Regions from separate parts of the Oceanobacillus sp. FSL K6-0127 genome, predicted to be linked through region 1. Evidence: a T-box and tRNA genes for the amino acid it is inferred to sense, from the RefSeq annotation. Region 1 holds a T-box; the other holds one or more tRNA genes.

What was found. A T-box is a leader RNA that pairs with one kind of tRNA and senses whether it is charged. The one in region 1 lies ahead of ileS (isoleucine--tRNA ligase), so its partner is inferred to be a tRNA-Ile.
Region 2: it has a tRNA-Ile gene. The T-box ahead of ileS (isoleucine--tRNA ligase) is inferred to sense a tRNA for this amino acid. The anticodon was not compared.

Annotation. Positions count from the first base shown of each region.
Region 1 covers NZ_CP150287.1:3,144,031-3,159,416, reverse strand. The annotation lists gene ftsA (cell division protein FtsA) at 1-1,153, shown strand, start outside; gene ftsZ (cell division protein FtsZ) at 1,344-2,498, shown strand; gene spoIIGA (sigma-E processing peptidase SpoIIGA) at 3,478-4,398, shown strand; gene sigE (RNA polymerase sporulation sigma factor SigE) at 4,412-5,131, shown strand; gene sigG (RNA polymerase sporulation sigma factor SigG) at 5,255-6,037, shown strand; gene MHH64_RS15655 (YlmC/YmxH family sporulation protein) at 6,403-6,666, shown strand; gene pgeF (peptidoglycan editing factor PgeF) at 6,829-7,638, shown strand; gene MHH64_RS15645 (YggS family pyridoxal phosphate-dependent enzyme) at 7,666-8,337, shown strand; gene MHH64_RS15640 (cell division protein SepF) at 8,366-8,797, shown strand; gene MHH64_RS15635 (YggT family protein) at 8,804-9,070, shown strand; gene MHH64_RS15630 (YlmH/Sll1252 family protein) at 9,133-9,909, shown strand; gene MHH64_RS15625 (DivIVA domain-containing protein) at 10,019-10,522, shown strand; T-box leader at 10,580-10,799, shown strand; gene ileS (isoleucine--tRNA ligase) at 10,868-13,624, shown strand; gene lspA (signal peptidase II) at 13,768-14,238, shown strand; gene MHH64_RS15610 (RluA family pseudouridine synthase) at 14,235-15,146, shown strand.
Region 2 covers NZ_CP150287.1:2,704,561-2,719,946, forward strand. The annotation lists gene MHH64_RS13345 (Nif3-like dinuclear metal center hexameric protein) at 1-840, shown strand, start outside; gene MHH64_RS13350 (DEAD/DEAH box helicase) at 872-2,185, shown strand; gene MHH64_RS13355 (deoxyribonuclease IV) at 2,216-3,109, shown strand; gene MHH64_RS13360 (DUF2624 family protein) at 3,140-3,424, opposite strand; gene MHH64_RS13365 (hypothetical protein) at 3,700-4,074, shown strand; gene MHH64_RS13370 (hypothetical protein) at 4,449-4,775, opposite strand; gene MHH64_RS13375 (NfeD family protein) at 4,849-5,478, shown strand; gene MHH64_RS13380 (Na/Pi cotransporter family protein) at 5,703-7,328, shown strand; tRNA gene MHH64_RS13385 (tRNA-Asn) at 7,641-7,715, shown strand; tRNA gene MHH64_RS13390 (tRNA-Met) at 7,719-7,795, shown strand; tRNA gene MHH64_RS13395 (tRNA-His) at 7,817-7,892, shown strand; tRNA gene MHH64_RS13400 (tRNA-Ile) at 7,911-7,987, shown strand; tRNA gene MHH64_RS13405 (tRNA-Ser) at 7,997-8,089, shown strand; tRNA gene MHH64_RS13410 (tRNA-Phe) at 8,132-8,204, shown strand; gene sodA (superoxide dismutase SodA) at 8,393-9,004, shown strand; gene MHH64_RS13420 (MFS transporter) at 9,100-10,371, shown strand; gene MHH64_RS13425 (penicillin-binding protein 2) at 10,527-12,653, shown strand; gene phoU (phosphate signaling complex protein PhoU) at 12,806-13,459, shown strand; gene MHH64_RS13435 (hypothetical protein) at 13,505-14,128, opposite strand; gene MHH64_RS13440 (hypothetical protein) at 14,150-14,386, opposite strand; gene rpmG (50S ribosomal protein L33) at 14,564-14,713, shown strand; gene MHH64_RS13450 (5-formyltetrahydrofolate cyclo-ligase) at 14,784-15,353, shown strand.

The DNA of each region.
Region 1 (15,386 bases):
AGGTGCAGTTGTTGATATCGATCAAACGGTTCATTCAATCCGAAACGCGGTAGAACAAGCTGAGCGCATGGTAGGGATGCAGATTGAAAGTGTTGTCGTTGGTATAAACGGAAGTCATGTTCAATTACAGCCTTGTCATGGGGTAGTAGCAGTTCAAAGCGAAAACCGTGAAATTGGTGATGAGGATGTGACAAGAGTCATCGACGGAGCACAGGTAATCTCAATTCCACCAGAACGTGAAATTATTGATGTTATTCCAAAACAATTTATTGTAGATGGTTTGGATGAAATCACGGATCCGCGTGGTATGATTGGCGTTCGGTTGGAAATGGAAGGTACAATTATTACATGCTCAAAGACAGTACTACATAATATTTTAAAATGTGTAGAACGTGCTAACTTGCAAGTGTCCGATATTTGCCTTCAGCCACTTGCAGCCGGAACGATTGCTCTTTCAAAAGATGAAAAGAATATGGGGGTTGCTCTAATTGATGTGGGTGGTGGCTGTACTACCGTTTCAGTTTTTGGTAACGACCATCTAATTTCAACAAGTGTTATTAGCTTAGGTGGAGATAATATTACGAAGGATTTGTCTATCGGTCTAAGGACATCTACAGAAGAAGCAGAAGATATTAAACTGAATTATGGACATGCATTTTATGATCATGCTTCTGAAGAAGAAACATTTGAAGTTTCAATCATTGGAAGCAACACAAGAGAAACCTATAATCAGCTGCAAATTTCTGATATGATTGAAGCAAGACTGGAAGAAATTTATGCTTATGTAGAAAGAGAAATTAGAAAAATGGGTTACGGCGAGCTTCCAGGTGGGTATGTATTGACTGGTGGAACGAGTTCGATGCCAGGAAGTCTTGAGCTTGCTGAGGACTTATTCCGATCAAATGTACGCGTTGCTATCCCAGATTACATAGGTGTAAGAGAAGCACAATATACAGCAGGTATTGGAATATTGCAGTTCGCTTATCATAATGCGAAGATACAAGGAAAAGATTTGTATCCATCTGTAGTTGAAGATACAACAGAACCGAAACCAAAAAGACCGCAAAAACAGCCAAAGGTCAAAAAAGAAACGAAAGAGAATAAGAAAAAAGACTCTAGTTTTGCTAATTTATTTAAGTATTTCTTTGATTAAGAATAACTGATGTGAATTCAAAAGGTAATGGAACTTTTTGACAGATAAAAAATATAAAACTTTTATTATTTGCATAAGTGCAACGAAGTCATTTGCCTAAAAGCCTGGCAAACGCCAAGTTTTCTAAAAAGATCACATTGAAATTAGCTTCTGGTATTCTTGTAATTTTGCACATTAGGAGGAAAGAAATATGTTAGAGTTTGATACAAATATGGAGGAATTAGCGACAATTAAAGTTATCGGTGTAGGTGGCGGTGGAAACAATGCTGTGAACCGAATGATTGAGCATGGTGTTGAAGGTGTAGAATTTATAGCGGTAAATACTGATGCTCAGGCTTTGAATTTGTCTAAAGCAGAAACAACAATACAAATAGGTGGTAAACTGACACGTGGTCTTGGAGCAGGTGCAAATCCGGAAGTTGGAAAGAAAGCTGCCGAAGAGAGCAAAGAACAGCTGGAAGAAGTATTGCAAGGTGCTGATATGGTATTTGTAACTGCTGGAATGGGTGGTGGAACTGGAACTGGTGCTGCTCCTGTAATTGCACAAGTTGCTAAAGATCTTGGAGCATTAACTGTAGGTGTTGTAACACGTCCATTCTCTTTTGAAGGAAGAAGACGCTCTACCCAAGCAATTTCTGGAATTGATACACTTAAAGGAAGTGTCGATACATTAATCGTAATTCCAAATGATCGCTTACTTGAAATTGTAGACAAAAACACACCAATGCTTGAAGCATTCCGTGAAGCAGATAATGTGTTACGACAAGGTGTACAAGGTATCTCAGATTTAATTGCGAAGCCAGGTCTAATTAACGTTGATTTTGCTGATGTTAAAACAATTATGTTTGATAAAGGTTCTGCTCTCATGGGAATTGGTATTGCAACTGGTGAAACGCGTGCAACAGAAGCTGCGAAAAAAGCAATTTCATCTCCACTACTGGAGACTTCTATTGATGGTGCACATGGTATCCTAATGAATATTACTGGCGGTACGAACTTAAGCCTTTATGAAGTTCAAGAAGCTGCAGATTTAGTTACTTCAGCAGCAGATAAAGAAGTGAACGTTATCTTTGGATCCGTTATTAATGAGAATCTAAATGATGAAATTGTTGTTACAGTAATTGCAACAGGTTTTGATGAGACTGTACAACCAAAAGCAGAAATTAAGCAAAAACAGCATCGTCCTATGGCTAGTCATAACCAGCATGCTGCCACGAGGGAAGAACCTGTTCAAAGAGAGCAGCGCGAGCAGCGTGAGCAACAACAGCCACAGCCTCGTGTTAGACAAGAGGACGACGAGCTTGATATTCCTACATTTTTAAGAAATCGAAACCGTAATCGATAAAAAATAACTTGTACGAAGACATAATAGAGCAGATGAGCTACATTCATCTGCTCTATTTTCAATTCCATAACCTCTATTCACCACCCGGCATAGATTCCTCCAAAACAATCCTTAACATTGCCCTCGAGGCGTGATGAACATATTCTCTATTTTACAATTAATATAAACTTCTAATTAATGCGCATTGAGAGATTGTGCGAATACCCGCTCCGGAAACACACTACGCTTTTCGCGGGTGACCCGTGAGCCTCTTCGAACTCCGTTCTTCAGAGTCTCACTCTGGCCACGTATCCCGCAGAAGTCTACGTGTGTTTCCTCCGCTAGTGCTGGCTCACTGGCTATACTAACATGGTTTATCAAAATAAAAATGTTGTTCTAACCAGTCCGGGTGAGCGTAGGGCGGTGACTCCTGTGGGAACAGCACGTGTCTGAAGACTCGCAGGAAGTGGTTTTCTTCCGGAGAGGCTGAAGCCGTGCCCACGGAAAGCATCCGCCCGGAGCGATCCCGGACGGCGATTGTTCCACAGATTAAGCAAATATTCACTAGTTCGGATTTTCTTTCAAATGTGATGAAGCATCTAGAATAGTGTTAGTTTACGTTAGCGCAGCAGATCACAAAGCGTAAATATGTGAAGGCTTTGTATTTATATAGGAAGAATTATACAATTCCAGTTATATTGGTTTAGCGCTATTTTTATGCATGTTGATTTTAGAAGTATTTGACATAAAACGCAAAAATCGATAGACAGACAATCCGTATGAATATACGTTAGCTTTAAAAGAGACAAATTATCCCCGACAAACTTATAGACAAATAGTGAAAATTAGCTTTTATACGCACACAAGAAGTGACAGACTTTGCTTCCGCACTCTACTATACTCGTTAGTAATTCCTCAAATCTGGGGTTTCGATTATCTATGAAAATACCTCCTGAAAATAAATATTCCGAAAATGATTTGCCGGGAAGGAAGAGAGAAATTGACCATTTATCTTGATGCCGTCTGGGCATTGAATTTTTTTCTGGATTTAATGCTGTTAATGCTTACAAAAGCTTTAGCAAGGGATGCAGTAGGGAAAATACGAATCATTTTTGGGGCATTTATCGCTTCATTAATTGTACCCATTACGCTATTTTTTCCAGACTCCTTTATAAATGGGGTACTGGGTAAATTAATTTATTCATTCTTTATTATCTTATGTACCTTCGGATATGCAGGTTTTTATCGCATGATGAAATTATTATTATTATTTTACTTTACATCATTTGCAATTGGAGGTGGATTGACAGGGATATACTTTATGCTTGCAAACCCTGTGTCAATTACAGGCAATGGAATTTTAACATTTAATAAAGGATATGGTGATCCAGTTAGCTGGCTGTTTATCTTAATCGGATTCCCAATCGTATGGTATTTTACAAAGCACCGTATGGACGAGCATGCAAGTGAGAAAATTCGTTATGACCAATTATGCGAAGTGACCATTCAAATGAATAACAATTCATTTATGACCAAAGGGTTTATTGATAGCGGTAATCAGCTAGTTGATCCACTAACGAAAAGGGCAGTAGTTATTTGTGATGAAATATTTTTGAAGCAGTGGTTTTCTGAAGAAGAATGGAAGCAATTAGAGGAAGTGCATCATCATTTAGCACTTGATCAAGTTCCAGAAAAATGGCAGCACAAAGTACAAATGATTCCGTATCAAGGTGTTGAAGGAAAAAGTGGTTTCCTCTTAGCGATTAGGCCAGATCATATTGAAATACATTATGGGAGTCAGAAGCTTACAACAAGCAATTTACTAATCGGTATTCAGTTTGGCGTATTAGTTAGGGATCGAAGCTATCATTGTTTATTGCATCCGCAAATCATTAAATTAGCTACTATACAAACAGCATAAGGGAGTGGAGAGTATGGCTCTATGGAAAATCAAACTGAAATTGCGCTGGTACAAATTATTAATTAAATTAGGATTAAAGTCATCAGAAGTCTACTATATTGGTGGAAGTGAAGCATTGCCTCCTCCCCTTTCGAAACAGGAAGAACAAGAATTATTAATCCTATTACCGAAAGGCGACAAGGCAGCGAGAGCGATGCTGATTGAGCGTAACCTTCGCCTTGTCGTCTATATTGCACGTAAATTTGAAAATACAGGTATCAATATTGAGGACTTAATTAGCATAGGTACAATTGGCTTAATAAAAGCGGTAAATACATTCAATCCAGAAAAGAAAATTAAGTTAGCAACCTATGCATCAAGATGTATTGAAAACGAGATTCTTATGTACTTGCGTAGAAATAATAAACTTAAATCGGAAGTCTCATTTGATGAACCATTAAATATCGATTGGGATGGGAATGAGCTTCTATTGTCCGATGTTCTCGGTACGGATGAAGATATAATTACAAAAAACCTCGAATCAAATGTGGATAAAACTTTGTTGAAAAGTGCATTATCAAAATTAAATGCCCGTGAAAAACAAATCATGGAGCTGCGTTTTGGATTAATTGGTCAAGAGGAAAAGACCCAGAAGGATGTTGCGGATATGCTTGGAATTTCTCAATCCTATATTTCACGTTTAGAAAAAAAGATTATTCGCAGATTGAAAAAAGAATTTAATAAAATGGTGTAGCCATATTTTATAAGGTTTTCATCAACATTTTACAGTCTTTCTAAAATCTGTACGTGCATAAAAACCCTCTGCCGGGGAGATACTGTCCTTGAACAGCATCACCGACTGGGAGGGTTGACTTAAATGACTAGACATAAAGTTGAGATATGTGGTGTTGATACATCCAAACTACCTGTACTTAAAAATGAAGAAATGAAAAAGCTATTTGTAAGAATGCAGCAGGAAGGAGATATTTCTGCTCGAGAAGAACTTGTTAATGGGAATTTAAGGCTTGTATTAAGTGTGATACAGCGATTCAATAATCGGGGAGAATATGTAGATGATTTATTTCAAGTTGGCTGTATTGGACTAATGAAATCAATCGATAATTTTGATTTATCACATAACGTAAGATTCTCCACGTATGCTGTTCCGATGATTATTGGAGAAATAAGACGATACCTCAGGGATAATAATCCAATCCGAGTATCTAGGTCCTTACGTGATATTGCATACAAAGCACTGCAGGTGAGAGAAAAATTAATTAGTAAGACATCAAAAGAGCCTACTCCTGCAGAAATTGCCGCTGAAATGGGAATTCCACATTCCGATATTGTGTTTGCTCTTGATGCGATTCAAGATCCTGTATCATTATTCGAACCAATCTACAATGATGGTGGTGATCCAATATTTGTTGTCGATCAGATTAGTGATGATAAAGACAAGGATTCAACCTGGGTTGATAAAATTTCATTAAAAGAAGGGATGCACCAATTAAATGAACGTGAAAAAATGATATTGAATAAACGATTCTTTCAAGGGAAAACGCAAATGGAAGTTGCTGATGAAATTGGCATCTCACAAGCACAAGTATCTCGTTTAGAGAAAGCTGCAATCAGTCAAATGAATAAGCAAATGTTTGAATAAAGATTTAAATAAATCATGCAAAATCAGGAAGGACAGGTTTTTCACCTGTCTTTCCTGATTTTTTCTGTGTAAAGATGAAATAAATTGATGTGTTCGCATATAGTTTAATAAGTACGTGTTCAAAAAGAGGAGGACGAAAAGGACCGAGCAGTATAAGGCGTCGATGCATTGAGCGGACGTTCTTGCGGACAGTAAAAGCGATTTTCTTCTGCAATGAGTGTAAAAGCAAGCCAACGATCTTCTCGCTTGTTGTTTTGACTTCGATATTGGACACAGTACGTGTCGGTACTTAATCGATGGTCTACTGCTCTCGAAGTGTCATTTTCAACGGACTATTTTGACAACTAATAAGGCAGGTGAGGACAATGATTAAATTATCAGAATTACAGTTGAAAGAAATTATAATAATTGATGATGGTAGAAGGTTTGGCCATATTACAGATTTAGAAATTGACGGTAATACAGGGAAAATTATTGCAATTGTCGTGGAAACGAAGGACAAAAAGAGTGGAATGTTAAGAAAGGCGGACGAATTATTGATTTCCTGGGATCATATTGTTCGAATTGGTTCCGATGTGATTCTTGTCAATGATGTCCAGGGACCAAGTTTATATGGTACGGTAAAATAGAGATTGCATGAAAAAGCTTAGTTGAAAGCCAAAATATGATAAAATAAGACAAGTCTATTTTTGCAGTAAAGAAAATATAAAAATTTCTTTACTGCAGAAGTGCACTGTAGCATTAGCCAAGAGGATTGGTGAATGCCAAGTTTTCTAATCAGGAGGATTATAATGAATGAAGTCTTTAAAGAGAAAGATAACGCATATCTCAACATAGAAAAGTGGCAAACAGAACACCCTGGACTTGTCGTGGGCTTTACTACTAGAAACGGTGGTGTATGCGAGTACCCCTATCATACATTGAATTTTGGGTTCCATGTTGCTGATGAACAGAAGCATGTTATAAGTAACCGTGAACGATTAGCAGATAAGCTGAACTTTTCACTGCAAAACTGGGTGTCAGGGGAACAAATACATCGAACGGAGATTGCACATGTTACGGATCAAGATAAGGGGAAAGGTTCAACTTCTTATACAAGCTCCATTAAAGGCACGGATGGGCTCTTAACCAACCAAAAAGGAGTATTATGTACAGCTTTCTTTGCAGATTGTGTACCCTTATTTTTCTTCGATCCGATAAAGGAATATATTGGAATTGCCCACGCTGGCTGGAAGGGATCTGTTAACCGAATTGCTGAGAAGATGGTGGAAGCTTTTGCAAAAGTTGGTGTGAAACCGGAAAACCTATTCGTAGCGATTGGTCCTTGTATTTCACAGCAGAATTATGAAGTAGATGAGCGGGTGATTCAATCGATTCGAGCAGGGGAGAGGGAAAATGCGGTACGTTCACTCGGCAAAAATCGATTTTTATTAGATTTAAAGCAATTAAATATAGATATCCTTTTACAATCTGGGGTATTACGTCATAATATAGAGGTAACAAATTATTGCACTTATCGTGATGATGAATTATTTTTCTCTCATCGGAGAGACCATGGTAAGACTGGAAGAATGTTAGGGTTTATTGGATTTCAAGGGTGATTACATGATGGAGGAGTTATACGTATTATGGAAGTCGCAGCAAATTTGGCAGTCATTCAAGAGAAAATAGGACAAGCATGTAAAAATAGTGGGCGCAAACCTTCCGAAATAAACGTTATTGGGGTTACGAAATATGCTACAATAGAACGAACCGAGGAAGCAGTTGAAGCAGGAGTTAAAAATCTTGGCGAAAATCGAAATGAAGGTTTTTTAGAAAAGTATCATCACATTGCTGATAAAGTAACATGGCATTTTATTGGAACCTTGCAGTCACGAAAAGTAAAAGACATTATTGACAAAATTGATATGCTCCATGCTTTAGACAGGGCTTCACTTGCAAAAGAAATTAATAAACGAGCATCAGCACCTGTCGATTGCTTTATACAAGTAAATGTCAGTGGAGAAGCTTCCAAACATGGCTTGAGCGTAGAAGAGGTAATTCCTTTTATTGAGGAAATCGAGAAATACGAAAAAGTTCATGTAGTTGGATTAATGACAATGGCACCCCATATTGAAGACAAAGAGGAGATTCGGAAAGTATTTCGGGATTTAGCATTATTAAGAGACCGTATCAAAGCAAAGAAATTGCATCATGCACCATGTGAATTTCTTTCGATGGGGATGAGCAATGATTATGAAGTTGCGATTGAAGAGGGTGCAACCCATATCCGCATTGGCTCCCAATTAGTTGGTGAATGATCGCAAACTTAAGTAAAGAGGTGAGAGAATGAGTATTAAGAATAAGATTAAAAATTATTTCACCATGGATGACGAGTATGAGTACGAATATCAACAGGAAGAGATTACCCCAGAGAGTAAAGAAAGTATGAAGCAACAAACACAAAAGGTTGTAAGCTTAACTAGTATGCAGCAATCTACATCAAAAGTGGTATTATGTGAGCCAAGAACCTATAACGAAGCGCAGGAAATTGCAGATAACATTGTAAACAGACGTGCCGTTGTCATTAATTTACAACGCGTTGATCATCAACAAGCAAAACGTATTGTTGATTTTCTAAGTGGCACGGTATACGCTGTTAATGGTGATATTCAGAAGCTAGGCTCTGAAACATTTTTATGCACCCCGGACAATGTTGAAGTTTCAGGAACAATATCCGAAGCATTTGCCCAACAAGATGAATTTGAAAAAGGATGGTAGTAGTGGATGGTTGAATTATATACAATATTACATTATGCATTTGTATTCTATGGATATGCACTCATTGTGTATATTTTCATGTCATGGTTCCCAGGAGCAAGGGAATCATCCTTTGGTCAAATGTTGACCAAAATTTGTGAGCCTTACCTAGAGCAATTTCGTAAATTTATCCCACCAATTGGTATGATCGATATTTCGCCAATTGTTGGGATCCTTGTTCTTCATTTAGCTCGAGCAGGACTGCTTCAGTTTTTCCAAATGTTTTTATTTTAGAACGTATAGCGTTATTATGCTAAAAAGATTTTGACGAACAAAATGTTAAAGGAAGTAACAGGATGGATATTTACCAGCATTTTAGAAAAGAAGAACAGCCTTTTATTGATCAAGTATTGTCGTGGAAGGAACGCGTTGAGCAGACATTCCAGCCAAAGCTGACAGACTTTCTCGATCCACGCGAACAACAGTTAGTCGAAATGCTTGTCGGTTTGAATAATCCTGAATTAAAACTTGATAAGCATGGCGGAGGATTAAATACGGAACGAAAACGAATGGTAATTGCTCCTTTTTATGAGGAAATAGCAGAAGAATCTTTTCAGCTGACCTTATTGCAGACAACCTATCCAGATAAATTTATAACCATTGAACATCGGGATGTAATGGGCGCATTTTTATCAATGGGGATAAAGCGTACGAAGCTAGGAGATATTTATGCGGCAGACGGCCTCATTCAAATTGTACTGGCAGATGAAGTAAGTCCATATGTTACAGCAAATCTGAATGCAATAAAAAAAGCGACGGTTACATTTGGCGAGCAGCCGCTTACTCTTTTGAAAGAAAAACAAGAAAGATGGGTAGAAGCAGACAAAACAGTTTCTTCTTTAAGACTTGATGCTGTTATCAAGGAAATTTATCATATTTCAAGAAAAGATGCTTCAGCATTTATTGAAAAATTGCAGGTGAAAGTGAATCATAAGGTTGTTGACGATACTAAATTTCAACTGCAAGAGGGCGATATGATTTCATTGCGTGGAAAAGGCCGAAGCAAATTAACTGCTATAAATGGGATGACGAAAAAGGATAAATGGAAAATTAGTATTGCATCTTTAAAATAATTTATAGTTCTTGCAGGATTTCCTGTTTTTTTGTCGAATTGATTTAAATACAACTTTGAGAACATTCGATTTTACGTTAATATATTTATACCTTGAGGAGGTGGCCACTGTGCCATTAACACCATTAGATATTCATAATAAAGAATTTACGAGAAAAATCCGTGGTTATGATGAAGATGAAGTAAATGAGTTCTTGGATCAAGTGATTAAGGATTATGAAATGGTCATTCGAGAAAAGAAAGAGCTGGATGAGAAAGTGAACCAGCTGAATGAAAGACTCGGTCATTTTACAAATATTGAAGAAACCCTAAATAAGTCCATTCTTGTTGCACAAGAAACAGCAGAAGAAGTAAAAGGAAATGCAACAAAGGAATCCAGGCTTATTATAAAAGAGGCAGAAAAAAATGCTGACCGTATCATTAATGAAGCGTTAAGTAAATCGCGTCGTATTTCAATGGATGTCGAAGAATTGAAGAAGCAGGCTAAAGTTTTCCGCACAAGATTACGCATGCTTGTACAGGCTCAATTAGATATGCTTGGTACGGACGATTGGGAAGAATTATTTAAAACAGAGTTAGGCGAAGAACTCGAGTTGATTGAAAATGAATCATAGTTCTTGACGTTCTTAAAAATATTACATATAATTCATACAAGATATGTCAATTATAATAACAATACGTTGAAAGAGAAAGTATAAAAGGACGTTGCTGAAAAGCGAGCTAGGAGATGGTGTGAGCCTGGTACAGCACTCTTTTAGAAAATCACTCTTGAGTATCCATTGTGAAATTTAGTAGTGATGGACGGCTTATCCCCGTTACGGATGTCGAGTGAATTTAAAATATCAATTTTGAATTTATAAGGGTGGTACCGCGAGTCTTCTCGTCCCTTTTGGGATGAAGAAGGCTTTTTTGTATTCAAAAGCGCAAGCGCCATTAAATAACTTAAGGAGGAAGCATAAATGGATTATAAAGAAACATTATTAATGCCGAAAACAGAATTTCCTATGCGAGGAAATTTACCAAATAAAGAGCCAAAACGTCAAGAACAATGGGAAGAAGCAAATCTATACGAAAAGAGTCTTGAACGTACAAAAGAAAGACCGTTATTTGTTTTACATGACGGACCACCGTATGCAAATGGAGATCTTCATATCGGGCATGCATTGAATAAAATTTTGAAAGACTTTATTACCCGCTATAAATCCATGACGGGTTACCATGCCCCATATATTCCAGGATGGGATACACATGGACTGCCAATTGAAACAGCTTTAACGAAGAACAAGAAAGTCAAACGAAAAGAAATGAGTGTAGCTGAATTTAGACAGCTATGTGCAGAATATGCACTCGGACAAGTGGATAGTCAACGCACACAATTTAAACAGCTTGGTGTACGTGGTGACTGGGATAATCCATATATTACACTGACGAAAGACTATGAAGCTGCACAAATTAAAGTATTTGGGGAAATGGCAAAAAAAGGCTATATCTACAAAGGCTTAAAACCGGTTTATTGGTCTCCTTCTTCTGAATCGGCATTAGCAGAGGCAGAAATTGAGTATCAGGATAAGCGTTCAGCTTCTATTTATGTGGCGTTTGAAGTTCGTGATGGAAAAGACTTATTCGATGGTGGAGAGAAATTCATCATTTGGACGACAACACCATGGACCATTCCAGCTAACCTGGGAATTAGTTTGCATCCCGATCTAGAGTACAACGTAGTAGAAGCAAACGGTGAAAAGTATGTACTTGCACACGCTTTACTGGAAGATGTTGCTGAAGAACTAGGCTGGGAAAATGTAAAGGTCGTAAAATCATTTAAAGGTCAAGAAGCAGATCGTGTTGTAGCAAAACATCCTTTCTATAATCGTGACTCGCTCGTAATGCTTGGTGAACATGTAACGACTGATGCTGGAACTGGTTGTGTTCATACCGCTCCAGGACATGGGGAGGATGACTTCTATGTGTCAAAAAAATATGGCATTGAAGCATTTTGTCCAGTTGATGATAAAGGAGTATTTACGGAAGAAGCTCCTGGTTTTGAGGGTTTATTCTACGATGCTGCCAATAAAGTGGTTACCGAAAAACTGGAAGAAACAGGTTCACTATTAAAAATGAGCTTTATTACACATTCCTATCCACATGATTGGCGTACGAAAAAGCCGACAATTTTCCGTGCAACAGCTCAATGGTTTGCATCTATTAAAGACTTCCGTCAAGATATTCTTTCTGAAATTAAGGAAGTAAACTGGTATCCAAACTGGGGTGAAACGAGACTTTACAATATGGTGCGTGACCGTGAAGACTGGTGTATCTCAAGACAACGAGCATGGGGTGTTCCAATTCCTGTGTTTTATGGTGAAGACGGTACACCGATTATTACAGACGAAACGGTTAATCATGTTTCTGAATTGTTTAAAGAACACGGATCAAACGTATGGTTTGAGCGTGAAGCGAAGGACTTGCTGCCAGAAGGATTTACATCAGAGTATAGCCCGAATGGTCAATTCACGAAGGAAACAGATATTATGGATGTTTGGTTTGATTCCGGCTCCTCTCATGAAGGAGTATTAATGAACCGTGATGATCATCGTAGACCAGCAGATATTTATCTTGAAGGAAGTGACCAATATCGTGGTTGGTTTAACTCCTCATTATCAACAGCAGTAGCAGTTACAGGGAAAGCACCTTATAAAACGATTATCAGTCATGGGTTTGTACTTGATGGTAACGGAAGAAAAATGAGTAAATCACTTGGAAATGTCATCGTGCCATCCAAAGTGCAAAAACAGCTTGGCTCTGATATTTTACGTTTATGGGTTGCTTCTGTTGATTATCAATCCGATGTACGTATTTCGAACGATATTTTGAAACAAACTTCAGAAGCATATCGTAAAATCCGTAATACATTCCGCTTCCTGCTTGCGAACCTTGCTGATTTTAATCCAGCAACAGATGCAGTAGCTGAACATGAATTGGAAGAAGTGGATCGTTACATGCTGCATCGCTTACAGAAATTGCTATCTGATGTGCGTGAAAGCTATGAGAAGTATGAGTATGCACCAATTTTCCACCAAATTCATAATTTCTGTGCAGTTGATCTAAGCTCGTTCTATCTAGACTTTGCAAAAGACGTTCTCTATATCGAGGCAGCTGACAATAAACGTCGTCGTAGTATTCAAACTGGCTATTATGAAGTATTGACAACATTGGTTAAGCTACTCACACCAATCATTCCACATACAACAGATGAAGTGTGGGAATATATCCCAGGGGCAGAAGCAGAGAGTGTACAATTGACAGATATTCCAGAACCAAGAGAAATTGCTGGAATGGACGCATTAGCTCCGAAGTGGAATCATTTTATGAATGTTCGTGATGATGTACTGAAAGCATTAGAAGAAGCACGAAATGATAAAGTTATCGGTAAATCATTAGAAGCAAAAATTACAATTGTTCCAAAAGATGAGGAAACAAAAGAAGTCTTAACAAATATGGAACATTTACATCAATTCTTAATCGTATCTGAAGCTGTTTTAAGCGAAAGCAATGCATCTGCAAAAGAATACAAGTTTGTTGATGTAGCTGTTGAAAAGCACCCTGGGGAAAAATGTGAACGTTGTTGGGTTGCTTCAGAAACAGTTGGCGAGGACCATGACCATCCGGAACTATGCTCGCGGTGTGCAGCAGTAGTAAAAGAGCATTATACCGAATAATGAAAAGCGTGTAATTCATAATAGCCCTCTTGAAATAAGGGGGCTATTATTATTGAAAAAGTGAAGAATAAAGTATACTATAAAAAAAGACTTGATAGAGGTTTTTAACTTCTTGTGAATACGGATGAAGCGGGGGATAAAAGATGATCTGGTATTATGTCATCGCGCTCTTTATTATCGGAATCGATCAACTAACAAAATGGATAATTGTAAGCACGATGGAACTTGGTGAGCGGATAACGGTAATCGAAAACTTCTTTTATATTACATCACATCGAAATTCAGGAGCAGCCTGGGGAATCTTACAAGGTCAAATGCTGTTTTTCTATATTGTAACAGCGGTCGTTGTAATCGGCATTATCTATTACATGCAAAAGTTTGCCAAAAACGATACATTACTAGCAATTGGCCTTAGCTTCGTTCTTGGTGGCGCAATCGGTAACTTTATTGATCGTTTATTCCATCAGGAAGTAGTTGATTTTGCTGATTTCTATATTTTTAATTATAATTTCCCTATTTTTAATGTTGCCGATTCTGCTTTAACTATCGGTGTTATTATCGTCATTATTGCAACGATTATGGATGAACGAAAGAAAGGAAAGGCCAAAAAATGACACAATTTCAACATGAAGTAACAGAGGAACAAAATAAAACAAGAGTCGATAAGCTGCTTGCTGCCATTAACCCAGAGCGATCTCGCTCGCAGATTCAGGGATGGATTAGTAAAGGGCATGTATTCGTAAATGAAGCGGAAGTAAAGGCAAATTATAAATGTCAAACAGGCGAAGTGTTAACATGGTCTATTCCAGAAGTTGAAGAGCTGAATATTCAAGGCGAGGATATTCCATTAGAGATTATTTATGAGGATTCTGATTTAATAGTAATTAATAAACCAAAAGGAATGGTTGTTCACCCTTCTGCAGGACATCAGACTGGTACATTAGTAAATGCACTCTTGCACCATTGTAAGGATTTATCCGGAATCAACAGTGTAGAAAGACCGGGAATTGTTCATCGTATTGATAAGGATACGAGTGGCCTGCTTGTCGTAGCGAAAAATGACCACACACACATGAAGTTATCAGAACAGCTAGCAACGAAGGAAGTAAAACGTAAATATGAAGCGATTGTCCATGGAGAGATCGGTCACGAATCCGGTATCATTGATGCACCAATAGGCAGAGATCCAAAAGACCGACAAAAAATGGGAATTGTTGATAGTGGTAAACCTGCAGTGACGCATTTTAAAGTTATCAAGCATTTTCCTGACTATACCCATGTAGAATGTCAGCTTGAAACAGGACGTACGCATCAAATCAGAGTACACATGAGGTATATCGGTTTTCCGCTTGTTGGTGATCCGAAATATGGCCAACGTAAAACACTAGATGCAGATGGTCAAGCTCTTCATGCGAAGACATTAGGCTTTACGCATCCACGAACAAATGAATGGATGGAGTTTGAAGTGGAAGCTCCAAAAGTCTTTCAAGAAGTCCTGGGAAAAATAAAGAATATGTATTGACAGATGATAATTAGTTTGTAATAATGAATGAAGATTAATAAAGGTGACCTTTAAATAATAGTCCTGTGAGGCTAAAAAGGAACGGTTTGTTCGTTAGGTATCGTATGTTCAAAACCCTTTTTTCCTACAGGAGAAGAGGGTTTTTATTTTTTATGCAGATAAGAAAGTATAAAACTTTCCTACCTGTATAAGTGCAACTAAGACATTCGCCTAAATGCTTTGCGAATGCCAAGTTTTCTA
Region 2 (15,386 bases), 440 kb from region 1:
CTAGAAAATCATATCTCTGTTTATGCAACACACACCAATTTGGATATTGCTCCTGGTGGTGTGAATGATATGCTAACTGACGCACTAGAATTGGAAGAAAATGATATGCTAGTAGAGACAGACAGAGAAAAGCTGTATAAAGTAGCGGTATATGTTCCAGAAACACATATTGATGAGGTAAGAGAGGCATTCGGTGAAAGTGGCGCTGGACATATTGGTAACTATAGCCATTGTACATTTCAGTCAAAAGGACAGGGAACTTTTAAACCGTTAGAAGGTAGTCAGCCATTTCTTGGAGCAAAAAATGAGTTAGAATTGGTAAATGAAGTGAAGATGGAAACAATTGTCCCTAAAGCAATCTTGCATAAGGTGATAAATGCTATCGTTGCTGCCCATCCCTATGAAGAAGTGGCATATGATGTTTTCCCGCTGGAAAATGAAGGGAAGCGTTACGGGATTGGCAGAATTGGTTCTTTGAAGAATAAAACAGATCTAAATAGCTTTTGTGAATATGTAAAAAAAGCACTTGATATTCCGGCTCTTCGCGTTACAGGTGACCTGAATAAAAAGATTCAGAAGGTAGCTGTTCTTGGCGGTAGTGGTGAAAAGTATATTCATCATGCAAAGAAAAAAGGAGCAGATGTCTACATTACTGGAGACATGACTTTCCATATGGCGCAGGAAGCCAGTCTTATGGGCCTTGGGGTTATTGATGCCGGCCACTATATTGAGAAAATAATGAAGCAATTTACGGCAGCATATTTGAAGGAACATTTGGATAAGGAAAATTTAACCATTCTTGTCTCCGAATCGAATACAGATCCTTTTCAGTTTGTGTAAAACAGAAAAAGACAAAAGGAGTATTACAACTATGAAAAAAAATAACTTTGACCCTTTCGCTTTCGAGCCTCCATTAAATCATGCTATTGAGAAGCTGAGATTTAACCAACCAACAGAAATACAAAGCAAAGTAATACCTGCAATTCTAAAAGGAGAAAGTGTAATTGGTCAATCGCGCACTGGATCTGGGAAGACACATGCCTATTTACTTCCACTTTTTAATCGAATTAATACGAATAAACGAGAAGTTCAATTTGTGATAACAGCTCCTACACGAGAACTAGCAACACAAATTTACAACGAAGTAAGAACAATTATTGACTTTGCGGAAAAAGAAGGCACATGGGTTGCGAAGCTATTAGTAGGTGGAACTGATAAACAAAAAATGGCGGAGAAATTAAAAACACCACCACATATAATTGTCGGCACACCAGGTAGAATTCTCGACCTTGTTAAGGATGAGGCGATTTCAATTTATTCAGCGACTTCTTTCGTAATTGATGAAGCAGATCTAATGCTGGACCTTGGTTTCATTGAAGACGTGGATCAATTACTAATCCGGTCGCAAAAAGATATTCAATTAATGGTATTTTCAGCGACAATTCCGCAACGTTTACAGCATTTTTTCAAAAAGTATTTGGAAAATCCGTTATATGTTAAAATAGATGAGCATTTCTCGCCGGAAACGATGGAGCATCGATTAATTGCGCGTAAACATCGTAATGAAGCAGATATTATTTATGATATATCAGAAGCAATCCAGCCATATTTGGCAATTGTTTTTACAAATGGAAAAAAACAAGCAAACGAACTAGCTGATTCATTACAGGAAAGAGGGTTAGACGTCGGCTTAATTCATGGTGGGCTAACACCCAGGGAGCGAAAACGTGTCCTGAAGGATATTCAAAATTTACGCTATCAATATGTCGTTGCAACAGACTTGGCAGCCAGAGGAATTGATATTAAAGGAGTCAGTCACGTCATTAACGCTCAAATACCAAAGGAAGAGGAGTTTTATATTCATCGCGTTGGCCGAACTGCAAGAGCTGGAATGGAAGGTACAGCAATCAGCATCTATGATGAAGCGGATTTGGCATTAGTTGAAAAACTCGAACAAAAAGGACTAACCTTCACCTATATGGAAGTGAAAAATGGAGAATGGAAAGAAGCAAAGTCCTGGAACGAACGGCACTTACGCACAAAAACAACCACGAATATTGAAAAAGAGGCTTGGAAACAGGTTCGTAAAGCGAAAAAGGTAAAGCCGGGCTATAAGAAAAAAATGAAAAAACAGCAAGAGTCCATTAAACGTCAATTATCAAAGCGTACTAAATATAAGAAATAGATTTTATAGAAATAGGGAGAGGTGCAACAAGTGTTAAAAATTGGATCACATGTATCAATGAGCGGAAAAAAAATGTTGTTAGGTTCAAGTGAAGAAGCTTTAGCATATGGAGCAAATACTTTTATGATTTATACCGGTGCACCACAAAACACGAGAAGAAAGCTAATTGATGAATTAAATATAATGGCGGGTCGTGAACATATGGAGCAGCATGGTATGTCGGATATCGTTGTACACGCACCATATATTATTAATATTGGAAATGCGATAAAACCTGCTACATTTGAACTTGGTGTCAATTTCCTGCGTAATGAAATTGACCGCACTGCAGCTATCGGAGCAAGTCAAATTGTGCTACACCCAGGTGCCCATGTTGGTGAGGGGTCGGAAGTTGGAATAAAAAAGATTATTGAAGGGCTAAATGAAGTGCTTGAAAAAGATAGCACAGTCCAAATTGCATTAGAAACTATGGCTGGCAAAGGCTCAGAAGTAGGACGTACATTTGATGAACTAGCAAAAATAATTGATGGTGTCACACATAATGAAAATCTTTCTATCTGTATGGATACATGCCATATTCACGATGCAGGTTATGACGTTGTTAACGATTTTGATGGTGTCCTGAATGAATTTGATAAAATTATTGGAGTGGACCGGATTAAAGTTGTTCATGTAAATGACAGTAAAAATGAACGCGGCGCTCATAAAGATCGACATGAAAATATTGGTTTTGGACATATTGGTTTCGAAGCATTACATTATGTTGTTCACCATCCACAGTTAACCGCATTACCAAAAATTCTTGAAACACCGTATGTAGGAACAGATAAAAAGGATAAAAAAGCTCCATATAAGCTGGAAATTGATATGATTCGCAACGGATTGTTTGTAGAGGATTTAAAAGAGAAAATTATGAATTCATAATAAAGGAATAGCGCCTGCGCTATTCCTTTATTATTGAAATAAATGTTCTAAGCCATAGGATTGAACTAATGTATACAATAATTGCTCTGCTTTAGTAGCCGTTTGTTCATCAGTTATTGTTGCTAAATGTTTAAACATTTCTTGACGTGCTTTTTGATTAAATGGGTCACGTGTATTCTTACGTAAGTATATGGCGATTTGCTGTGCTTGCTTTTCGGTTAATTGGAATCCATACTGTTTACTGTAGTGTAGAAGCTCTTCAGCTGAAAGGTTCTTTAGTTTGTTTTTTATCATTTCCTTAATAAATATTGACATGCATTCATCCTCCTCATAATTACTCCTTATTCTATGCCCAGTTGTTCAATTGGTGAATTCAAATTTAATCATTTAACCTCTTAGAAGGCGTCTTTGCTTTACTTAGAAGTCCTTGATACTCTAAAGTACAAGCTTTTGGGCGGATAGCACAATGGCACTCATCAGATAAAAAAGAGTTATATTTTCTTATCTGCCAATAAATAACACCTTTATAAATTGATTCTTTCCATAAACTATAATTGCACCTCATTAATGGATAAGGAGGTCTTGAAGATATGGACGAAATGAACAGACGTACAGATAAAACGACACCAGCTCCAAATCACGGAGAACATACCGAAGACCAGGATTTTATCGGGATTGAGTCAGATAGTATAAGGAATGAGGAATTTGCTGCCGAATTTACAGCAGATGATTACGAACTGCAATCTGATGACCGTAGTCATGAAGGTGCAACAACTGTTTACGGATGGATTGGTATAGCACTTTCTGTAATATCCTTCTTTATGTGGCCAGTGGTTCTTGGAGTCGCTGGAATAATCTTCGGTTTTGTATCCAGAAGTCGTGGCGCAGATACACTAGGAAATATAGCAATTGCAGCTGGAGCAATATCCATTTTAATCACACTTTTTATATTACCATTCTTTTAACAAAACGTATGAGGCTGATTTCTTCAGCCTCTTTTTATTACCTTGATTCTTATTTACGGAAATTAACATTACTACCAATAAATAATCCTTTTAACTGCGAACTAACCTAATTGCTTTGTATGAGCAACTATTGCCGTCCGGTTCGCTTCGGATGCACGCCTCAATGCACGGATTCAGCCTCACCGAGAGAAGAGCCGGTGAGATTTCAGACATGTGCTGTTCCCGCAGGATAAGGAATGTTTCGTCAGCTTTTATATTGCACGAATAAAATTGTTTTTTTCGATTAATAACCGCCCTCCGCTCACTCGGAATGGTTAGAGCGACGTTTTAGTTTTTGATAACGGTCATGGTTTAACAGGACTTCATATAATGATTCATTGGTATAAGGGAAAGTAGTAAAATGTATCAGGTTTTAGTTTGTGTGGGTCTGTTGTTGGGTTTAATTCTTTAAAATGCTTGATTATATCCTCTGAATGAAACATTGAAATGCTATCTTCATTCAGCGATTCAACAATTGAAAAAATGGTATCTCCAGGTAGAACTTTTACATGTGCAATTGTATATTCATTACTGGAGGAAATCTTTATTTGTTCAGCGTCATGTTCAACATTCCTGCTGTTGCTAACCATTAAGTCTTGAAAAATACTTATAATCAGCAATATAATGAGTGTATAGAGTATAAGCCTTTTTAGTGTATACATAAAAATTCTCCTTTTGGGTGAAACCATTTACAATTCCATACGTATGATTAAATTAGAGAGGGGGAAATAAAAAATGGATATCTTTGATCTCCAATGGATAGGATTTGTTATAACATTTTTAGCTACACTTTTTCTAATTGGTGAAGTTTTAGTTAATATGCGAGGTTTTTTTGGACTGCTAGGTATTGGATTTATTACCGTATACTTTGCAGCTTACGTTGGAAGTAGTTCTTTTATTCTTATGCTTATTATATATTTTGTAGGATTATTACTTATCATAATTGATGGCAAGCTACTGAATGATGGAACACTTGCAACTATTGGTCTTGCAAGTATGCTAACGTCTGTTGCTTTGGCTGCAGATAATCTTACTTCGGGATTATACGCCGTTTTAGGGGTATTAGTAGGCACTGGTGCTTCCTTCTTCTTCTTAAAAGTATTTAAACGGAGAGAGATGTGGACAAAGCTTGCTTTGAAAGACCAGTTAACAAAAGAAGCGGGCTATAACTCTATGAATATGGAATATGAGCAGTTAGTTGGTAAAGAAGGAATTACGTTAAACGACCTGAGACCTGTTGGAACTGTAAAAATAAACAAAAAAGATTATAGTGCGGTATCTGACGGACAATGGATTCCGAAGAATAGTAAAGTTAAGGTTACACAAGTAGATGGGACAAAAATATTAGTTGAAAAAATATCATAGATGTTCTAAAAGACAATTTCCTAGTACTAGGAAATTGTCTTTTTTTTGAGAAAAAAAGAATGAAAAACCTATGTTAAGGGTAGTTACTAAATAGAAGAAAAATCATTATGTAAATTTAATGTAAATTATTCAACTTAAACCTTTACAAATGGTTAACAAATCATTAATAATGGGAGAGGCGCAAGCGACAAGATTCAACATAGAATGAAGGGATGAAAGCAATAGTGGATATCGATTTACAAACGTTATTATTCGAGTTTATTGGTGGTTTAGGAATATTCTTACTCGGTATAAAATTTATGGGAGACGGGCTTCAAAAGTCAGCAGGCGACCGTCTGCGCAATATATTAGACCGGTTTACCACCAACCCATTTCTAGGCGTTTTAGCAGGGATTATCGTAACATGTTTGATTCAGAGTAGCTCGGGAACAACTGTACTCACGGTTGGATTAGTTAATGCTGGATTTATGACGCTAAGACAAGCAATTGGAGTCATCATGGGTGCTAATATCGGTACGACAATAACCGCGTTTGTTATCGGGCTTGACATTGGCGAATATGCTTTACCAATTCTTGCAATAGGTGCATTAATTTTATTCTTCTTTAAAAATCAAAAGGTTACCGCGGTCGGACAAACTATCTTTGGTTTCGGAGCATTATTTTTCGGTTTAGAATTAATGAGTAGTGGAATGTCCCCATTACGTTCTCTTGAGGCATTTCATGAATTAACAGTAAGTATGGCTGCAAGCCCAGTACTAGGAGTAGTAATTGGTACAGTATTTACATTAATTGTACAGAGTTCAAGCGCAACAATTGGTATCCTTCAAGGATTATTCTCAGAGGGTGCGATAGCATTAGAAGCAGCCATTCCAGTTTTATTTGGAGATAATATTGGTACTACCATTACAGCGATCTTGGCAGCAATAGGTACAAGTATTACAGCAAAGAGAGCTGCATTAACACATGTTATTTTTAATCTTGTAGGAACAATCATTTTCCTTATATTCCTAGGATTATTTACAAGTTATGTCGGCTATTTACAGGCGAGCTTAAATTTAAATCCTGAAATGACTATCGCCTTTGCACATGGTAGTTTTAATATTATTAATACGTTGATTCAAGTTTGGTTTATTGGTGCCTTAGCATGGATTGTAACAAAAATTATTCCAGGTGAGGATACAATTATCGAATATAATCCAAAACACCTAGATCCTATTTTTATTCAACAGTCATCAACACTAGCATTGGATCAAGCAAAAGCAGAAATTATTCGGATGGGTGAATATGCACATCAAGGCTTAGAGGAAACGAATCTGTACGTTACCACACAAAACCAAAAACATTCGGAAATGGCGATGCAGGTTGAAGGCGCACTAAATAACTTAGACCGTAAAATAACGGATTATCTCGTTAATATTGCAGCTGGATCATTATCTGATGCGGAAAGTGTAAAGCACACTTCATTAATGAATTCAGTTCGTGATATTGAAAGAATTGGCGATCATTATGAGAATATTATTGAGTTAATTGATTATAAAATATCGAATAAAGTTAACTTAACAGAGCAAGCACTGGAAGATTTAAATACGATGTTTGATTTAACACTCTTAACGGTTAAGCAAGCAGTAGAATCACTTGATAAAATGGATCGGGAAGCGGCATTAGAAGTTATCCAAAAAGAAGATAAAATCGACAAAATGGAGCGCCAATTCCGCAAAAAGCATATCATTCGTATGAATGAAGGATTATGCAGTGGGTCAGCTGGTATCGTTTTTGTAGATATTATCAGTAACTTGGAACGAATTGGTGATCATGCAGTTAATATTGCCGAAGAAGTTTTAGGTGAGTAAAGAAAAAGGGGGGAGACCTCCTTTTTTTATTATATAAAATTAAAATTTTCTACAAAAAAAAACAATTTATCCATTTATGTGTTGAAATAAATTTTAGAACGTGATATTATAAATCTCGCAGTCGCAGAAAAGACAAGTACATAAAAATTTTGCGTTTGATTATAAAGTTTTGGGTTGTGCAAAAAAGTATTGACAGCAAATCTAAAACATGGTAAATTATATTTTGTCGCTAATAACCTATAAGAAGTAATAATTACTAAAAAGTTAAAATTACAAATAGAAATAAAAATTTCAGACATGTTTTCTAACTATTCCACAGTAGCTCAGTGGTAGAGCTATCGGCTGTTAACCGATCGGTCGTAGGTTCGAATCCTACCTGTGGAGCCAAGTGGCGGCGTAGCTCAGCTGGCGAGAGCGTACGGTTCATACCCGTGAGGTCGTGGGTTCGATCCCCTCCGCCGCTACCATACATAATTAATTGCATAATGGCGGTCGTGGCGAAGTGGTTAACGCACCGGATTGTGGCTCCGGCATACGTGGGTTCAATCCCCACCGGTCGCCCCATTATTTAACAAAATTCCAGGACCCTTAGCTCAGTTGGTTAGAGCTATCGGCTCATAACCGATCGGTCGCAGGTTCGAGTCCTGCAGGGTCCACCAAAAAAATACGGAGGTATACCCAAGTCCGGCTGAAGGGATCGGTCTTGAAAACCGACAGGCGGGTCAAACCGCGCGGGGGTTCGAATCCCTCTACCTCCTCCATTTAGTATTTTATAAGCAGACTAGATTTTATAATTACATAACGGCTCGGTAGCTCAGTCGGTAGAGCAACGGACTGAAAATCCGTGTGTCGGCGGTTCGATTCCGTCCCGAGCCACTTTCCAAACAAGCAATATGCTTGTTTTTTCTTTTGCATAAATTAAATAATTTAATCTACCAAAAAATGATAAGATTCTTGTATTTTATAAGGCAAAAAATTTGCATGAATAGCAAAGCTCTGATAACCTTTTAATTAAAGGTTCGACAAACCTTAATAACTTGGATTCATTTAAGGAGGAAAAAATTATGGCAAAATTTGAACTACCTGAGTTACCTTATGCATATGATGCATTGGAACCAACTATTGACAAAGAGACAATGAATATTCATCATACGAAGCACCACAACACGTATGTTACCAAATTAAATGAAGCACTAGAAGGACAAACAGATCTTCAAGGAAAATCAGTTGAAGCACTTATTAGTGATTTAAATGCAGTTCCTGAGAACATTCGCACTGCAGTACGTAATAATGGTGGAGGACATGCTAACCATAGCTTGTTCTGGAAGCTTCTTTCATCAAATGGCGGGGGCGAGCCAACTGGCGAGCTTGCAGATAAAATCAACGCTAAATTTGGTGGGCTAGATGCATTTAAAGAACAATTTGCAGCAGCTGCAGCAGGACGTTTTGGTTCAGGCTGGGCATGGCTCGTATTAAATAATGGTGAATTAGAAATCACAAGCACTCCAAACCAAGATTCTCCATTAATGGAAGGAAAAACACCATTATTGGGCTTAGACGTTTGGGAGCATGCATACTATCTAAACTACCAAAACAGACGTCCAGATTACATTTCAGCATTCTGGAATGTTGTTAACTGGGATGAAGTGGCAAAAAACTATAACGAAGCAAAATAAATGAAGAAAAACACGCGGTTAATTCCGCGTGTTTTTTTGGTATATCTGTTACTCCTTCGTTCACACTAAGAGAGACGCAAAAGGAGTAATCGACTATGCAAAAAGTGATCCTGTTTTTTCAAAATAAAATGGAAAGCAATCGTGACTTATTGATTTTACTGCTCATTGGTGGCCTCTATTCACTGGGAATTTTTCTATCCAATACGTTTGTAAATATATACTTATGGAAACAATCAGGGGACTACATTACAATTGCTAATTATAATTTAGCGATTTGTCTATTTCAGCCAATTACTTTTATACTTGCAGGAAAGCTCGCAAAAAAGGTAGATCGGATTATTGTATTGAGATTGGGCGTTATTTTTCTATGCGTATTTTTCTTAAGTGTTCTTCTTATTGGTGATCAAGCTTCAAAATATAACTTCTTACTCGGTAGCTTATTGGGAATTGGTTATGGTTTTTATTGGCTAGCTTATAATGTATTAACCTTCGAAATAACAGAACCTGATACGAGAGATTTTTTCAATGGATTTCTTGGAATTTTGCAGTCTTTAGGTGGAATGACAGGTCCGCTTTTAGCTGGGGCAATTATCGCTAAAATGACCAATAATATTGGTTATACGGTTATATTTGGGATTTCCTTCGCTTTATTTGCCTGTGCCGTTGGAATTAGTTTTCTATTGAAACGCCGAGGTGCAGAAGGAGTTTTTCGCTTTAAGCGAATTTTAGGGGAAAGGCATCGTAATAAAAATTGGAACAGAATTCTTCATGCACATTTTTTTCAGGGGTTAAGAGAAGGAATTTTTGCTTTTGTTATTTCAATCTGGGTTTTCTTAGTAACAAAAAGTGAATTCGCGCTTGGAACATTTAACATGTTTCTATCGGGTCTATCTGCAGTTTTTTATTTAATTGCTACGAAATTTATTAAACCTTCCATGCGCAAAAAGGCGATACTCGTTGGAGCAATACTTCTTTACTTTTCCCTCTTTATTATCATTATCGAGATAAACTATCTCTTACTCATGATTTATGCAATTGTAATTGGAATAGCGTACCCGGTAATAAATGTACCTTATGTATCACTTACCTTTGATGTAATCGGTAAGGCTTGGAAAGCTGGAGAAATGCGTGTAGAATATATGGTTGTTCGTGAATTGTTTCTAAATAGTGGACGAGTTCTATCAATAATCGTTTTTCTTGCAGGCGTATATTTCTTTCGGGCGGAGGAGGTTATTCCCGTTTTACTTGCGATTTTCGGTGCAGGTCATTTTATGATTTACTTTGCAGTACGTAAGATTTATTTAGGTAGCCCAATAAAGAAAGAGATTTTATTAAAAGAGCAAATTACAGACGAAAAAAATCGTTAAATATGGTAAAATTAGTGATAAGGTTGTTGATCAGATAAGATAGCATAAAAATTTCTTAAAAATTTCTTATTTGATCAACCAGGACATTTACCTAAAGGCTTAAAATCGCCAAATTTACTAATGAGAAAATTATTATTTTCACTGGGGGAAAATAAATGAGTAAGAAGAAAAAAAAGAAGAGAGCACAGCTGCCCTTTCGGATTAATATGTTGTTTTTTGTTGTGTTTTTATTGTTTTCCGTATTGATTCTGCAACTAGGAGTTGTTCAGATTTTAAATGGGGAGGACTTCCAGCAGGAAATCGAACGGACGAACTTGGATACAACTAAAATCCCTGTACCCAGGGGTAAAATATATGATCGAAATGGTGATGTTATCGTTGATAATGAAGCATTATATTCGATAACGTACACACCGCCAAAAGGAGTACAAGCAGAAGATCGTCTAGAGCTTGCAGAGACGTTAGCGGAATACATTAAGATGGATGATGAAAAGACGCTTAAAGGGATTACCGAAAGAAATCGTAAAGAATACTGGTATTTGTTAAATAAAGAGGAGGTAGATGAACGACTTTCAGCTGAAGAAAAAGAAGACATGTCTAATGCAGAAGTATATCAAGCTACACTCGAACGAATAACCGAGGATGAAATCCAGGATTTTTCAAAACAAGAGCTAGAAGTAATAGCAATTAAGAAGGAATTGGATAAGGCTTATTCTTTAACACCTCAGATTGTAAAAAATGAAAATGTAACTGCAGAGGAATATGCAAGAATTGCAGAGAATTTAGATAAACTACCAGGAATAAATGCTACAACAGACTGGAATCGAAAATATCCATATGGTTCTTCATTAACGAGTCTGCTTGGTAGCATAACGACACAAGAGCAAGGAATACCAGCTGAAGAAGAAGCAAATTATTTAAGTAAAGGCTACAGCAGAAATGATCGAGTTGGTAGAAGTGGTTTAGAACAACAATATGAGGATCTATTACGCGGCAGGAAGGAACAAATTCAATACACGACGACAAAAAACGGAACGCTTATTGGCTCGGAAACAATTGTTGAAGGTGAACGCGGAAAAGACCTTGTTCTAACCATTGATATGGAGTTCCAAGAAGAAGTGGACAAAATCGTCCAAAAAGAATTGCAGACAGCGATCACAAAGTATCCACATACGAATCGTTATTTGGAAGATGCTCTTGCAGTAGTGATAGATCCTCAGACAGGCGATCTTCTAGCTGTTTCAGGAATTCACTATGATCGGAAAAATGGTGAATACGAAGATGCTGCATTTAAAACCTTGTCAGATGCACATGAACCAGGGTCGGTTGTTAAGGGAGCAACTGTGTTGGCTGGTTTACAATCCGGAGTAATTACACCAGGGCAGAGCTTTTATGATAGTCCGATTAAGATTGCGGCGACACCAGCTCTGAGATCGTGGTCAACCGGACTCGGAACGGTTAATGATATAACGGCATTACAGAAGTCCTCAAACGTGTATATGGGGTATATTGCATTAAAAATGATGGGAGAAAACCGTTACCCGTATCCGGAAAATGCTCCACCTTCACTTAATGATAACTGGCGACAGGGCTTTCAGGAAATGCGTAACTACTATAGACAATTTGGATTAGGCTCAAGCACAGGCATTGATTTTCCACATGAATCGACCGGTTTAGAAGGGAATATTGTTACGCCGGGTCAGTTGATGTATAATGCGATAGGCCAGTTCGATACTTATACAACCATGCAATTAGCACAATATACAGCAACGATTGCAAACGATGGCTATCGTGTACGGCCACATTTTCTGAAAGAGGTTCATGATCCAATCGCTTCCCAGGATGAATTAGGCCCATTATACAGTTCGGTGAATACAGAAGTGCTAAATCGAATTCAAATGAGTGATGATAATATTCAACGTGTTCAAGATGGCTTCCGTCAGGTATTTCAGACACCTAACGGAACAGCGTATAGTAATTTTGGTAATTCCCCATACAATCCAGCAGGGAAAACTGGTACTGCTGAAACGGCTGTATATAGAGATGGACAAAAACTTGCTGACACACGAAATTTGGCATTAATTGGTTATGCACCGTTCGACGAGCCTGAAATCGCATTTGCAATTCTTACACCATTTACTGGAACAGAGAATAATCACAATATACCACAACAAATTGGTAAACAAATACTGGAAACTTACTTTGACCTAAAAGAAGAACGTGATAGAGCTAGTGATGAGGATTCTGAACAAGAAGAGACAGAAGAAGAGGAACAAGAATAAATATTTGCCTAAAATTTCATAACGTGAGATTTTAGGCTTTTTTATAATATAAATTACAAAAGGTTAACATTATCTTAATACTATTGCTATATAATAAGACTACGACATTCCACTATTCGTGCAGAATGCAATATAAAAAATGGGGGATATGGATGACAACTCGTGAACAGTTTCAAAGTGAACTTAACGCATTGAATGAAGACATTATTAAACTGGCCAACGCAGCAGGCCAAGCTTTAGATGATGCGGTTGATGCGTTATACAGTCAGGATATAGAGCTTGCGAGGCAGGTAATTGCCAATGACAAAAAAATCGATCGCAAAGAACTTGAAATGAACGATAAAACGATTTTATTGATTGCAAAGCAACAACCAGTAGCGACCGATTTAAGAAGGGTAATTACAGCGTTAAAAATTTTAACGGATATTGAACGAATGGCTGATAATGCTAAAAACATTGCAACTGCCACGATTCATTTAGGAGAAAATGCATCGATCATTCCGAATGATATAAGAAAAATGTATAACATGACAAAAGATATGATGTACACTGCTATACAAGCTTACAAATATGAAGATATTACAGTTGCAAGAAAGTTAGCGGTGATGGACGATGAGGTTGATCACTTGTATAAAACAATTGTTAGTGAATTATTAGGAGAAACGGCAGTAAATCCTGATAGAATTCAATACGTTATGCAAGTTGCATTCTGTGCAAGGTATTTAGAGCGATTTGCTGATCATATTACGAATATAGGAGAAAATATACTTTATTTGGTTAAAGGCGAAAACTATAACTTAAATTAAAAAATGCTGGCAACGGGAATCACTTCCTGCTGCCAGCATTTTTATTTATCGTGCAATTCGTTCTGCAATTTCGTAAAAACTCATATCATTCGATACTTCAAATGTTCCAATCTGGACGTGAAGACTATACTCATGCTCGTCCAAATAACTGTTAAATTCTGAAGCATTGTCAACAATATTTTGTTCAGCTAGAAGTGCACTAATATCAGAGGAAGCCATTCCTGGGCTAATTGTTAACGTGTACTGAACAACGTTATTTTCAGGTTCTTTCTCTACATTTTCTTTATTATCTTCTTTTTTGATTTCATCATCTGAATCTTCGTTTGAGTCATCAGATTCATCAGACGTTTCTTTCTTTGATTTATCTTGTGATTCTTGTTTTGATTCAGCTTTTGTTTCTTTCGAGGACTTATCCTTCGTGTCGTTTTTAGGTGAATCGGATTTTTCTGTTTCTGCATTTTCTGCTTCTTGTTTTTTCTGAACGCTATATGAAATATATTCTTGTTGATCAAGGACGGCATATCCTTCACTTTCCACGTGTTCAATCATTTCCTCAACATCGATTTCCTCCACACTTTTTACAGAGTCTTCGACAAAATAAAAAATGATGAAAAGGATAACAGCGCTCGTCAATAATCCAACTGAAAAAGCACGTACAGTATGTTTCATAATTTTCTCCTTCTATACTTGTTAATTTGATACACTGTTTTTTTCATCATTTGAATGTACATCCTGGGTTAAATCTGCAGGCATAAGCTCTTCTTCTAAGATCTTTATTTGTTTCTTCATTTGATATGTATCCTGCATCGACGTAATCGAAAGTTGTTCAAGCTGTGTTTCCAGCTCTTCGAATTTGTCACGCATGAAGTAGGATAAAACAAATAGAACAACTGCAACAATTATAATGGAAATTATTGCAACTAACATGGCATTCCCTCCTTTTGCATACATTAATAGTTATATCATAGTTTATCACATGAGAAAACCATAATTTTTTTAGTTACATTCTTGCTAAGTTTAAAAAACTCTGCTATTATAATTAAAGTCTGTACGTAATAATATGTATGATAAAAAAGCAAGTTGTTAAAGTTTGGAGGGAAGATCATGCGCGTAAACATTACTTTAGCTTGTACTGAAACAGGAGATCGTAACTATATTTCTACAAAGAACAAACGTACGAACCCTGAACGTATTGAGCTTATGAAATATTCACCACGTCTTAAAAAACACACTTTGCACCGTGAAACAAAATAAATGAAATTAAATGAAAAAACTCTTATCATATATATGATAAGAGTTTTTTATATGTGAAGGAGGGAAATCTTTGGACAAAACTAAGTTAAGAAAGGAAGCAATCGATCGTTTAAAAAAAATAGCAATGCATGAAAAAAAAAAAATTGAAGACCAATTAAAGGAAAGATTGCTTTCATCAGAACTATGGAAAAATGCAAATACAATCGGGATGACAATAGCTCAGGATTTTGAATGGGCAACCGGTTCAATTATCGAAGCTGGCTGGAAACAAAACAAAAGAATAGTTGTACCAAAATGTATTCCCGTTGATAAACAGCTGCATTTTTATGCAATTAATACCTTTAATCAGCTTGAATCCGTATACTTCGATTTGCTTGAACCAATTCCAGATAGAAAGCGATTCGTTGCAAAAAAAGATATTGACCTTCTAATTGTTCCAGGAATATTATTCGATAAGCACGGTTACCGAATCGGTTTTGGTGGAGGTTATTATGATCGATTTTTAGTCGATTTTAATCAAAAAACGGTTTCTTTATGTAGCGATGAACAGCTAGTCGATCATATTCCAAAGGAAAAGCATGATCTTCCAGTCCAATATGTTATTACAGCTAATAAAATCATACATACGCAAGAATCTTGATCAACGTATAATATTACTTGTTCGGAAAAAAAC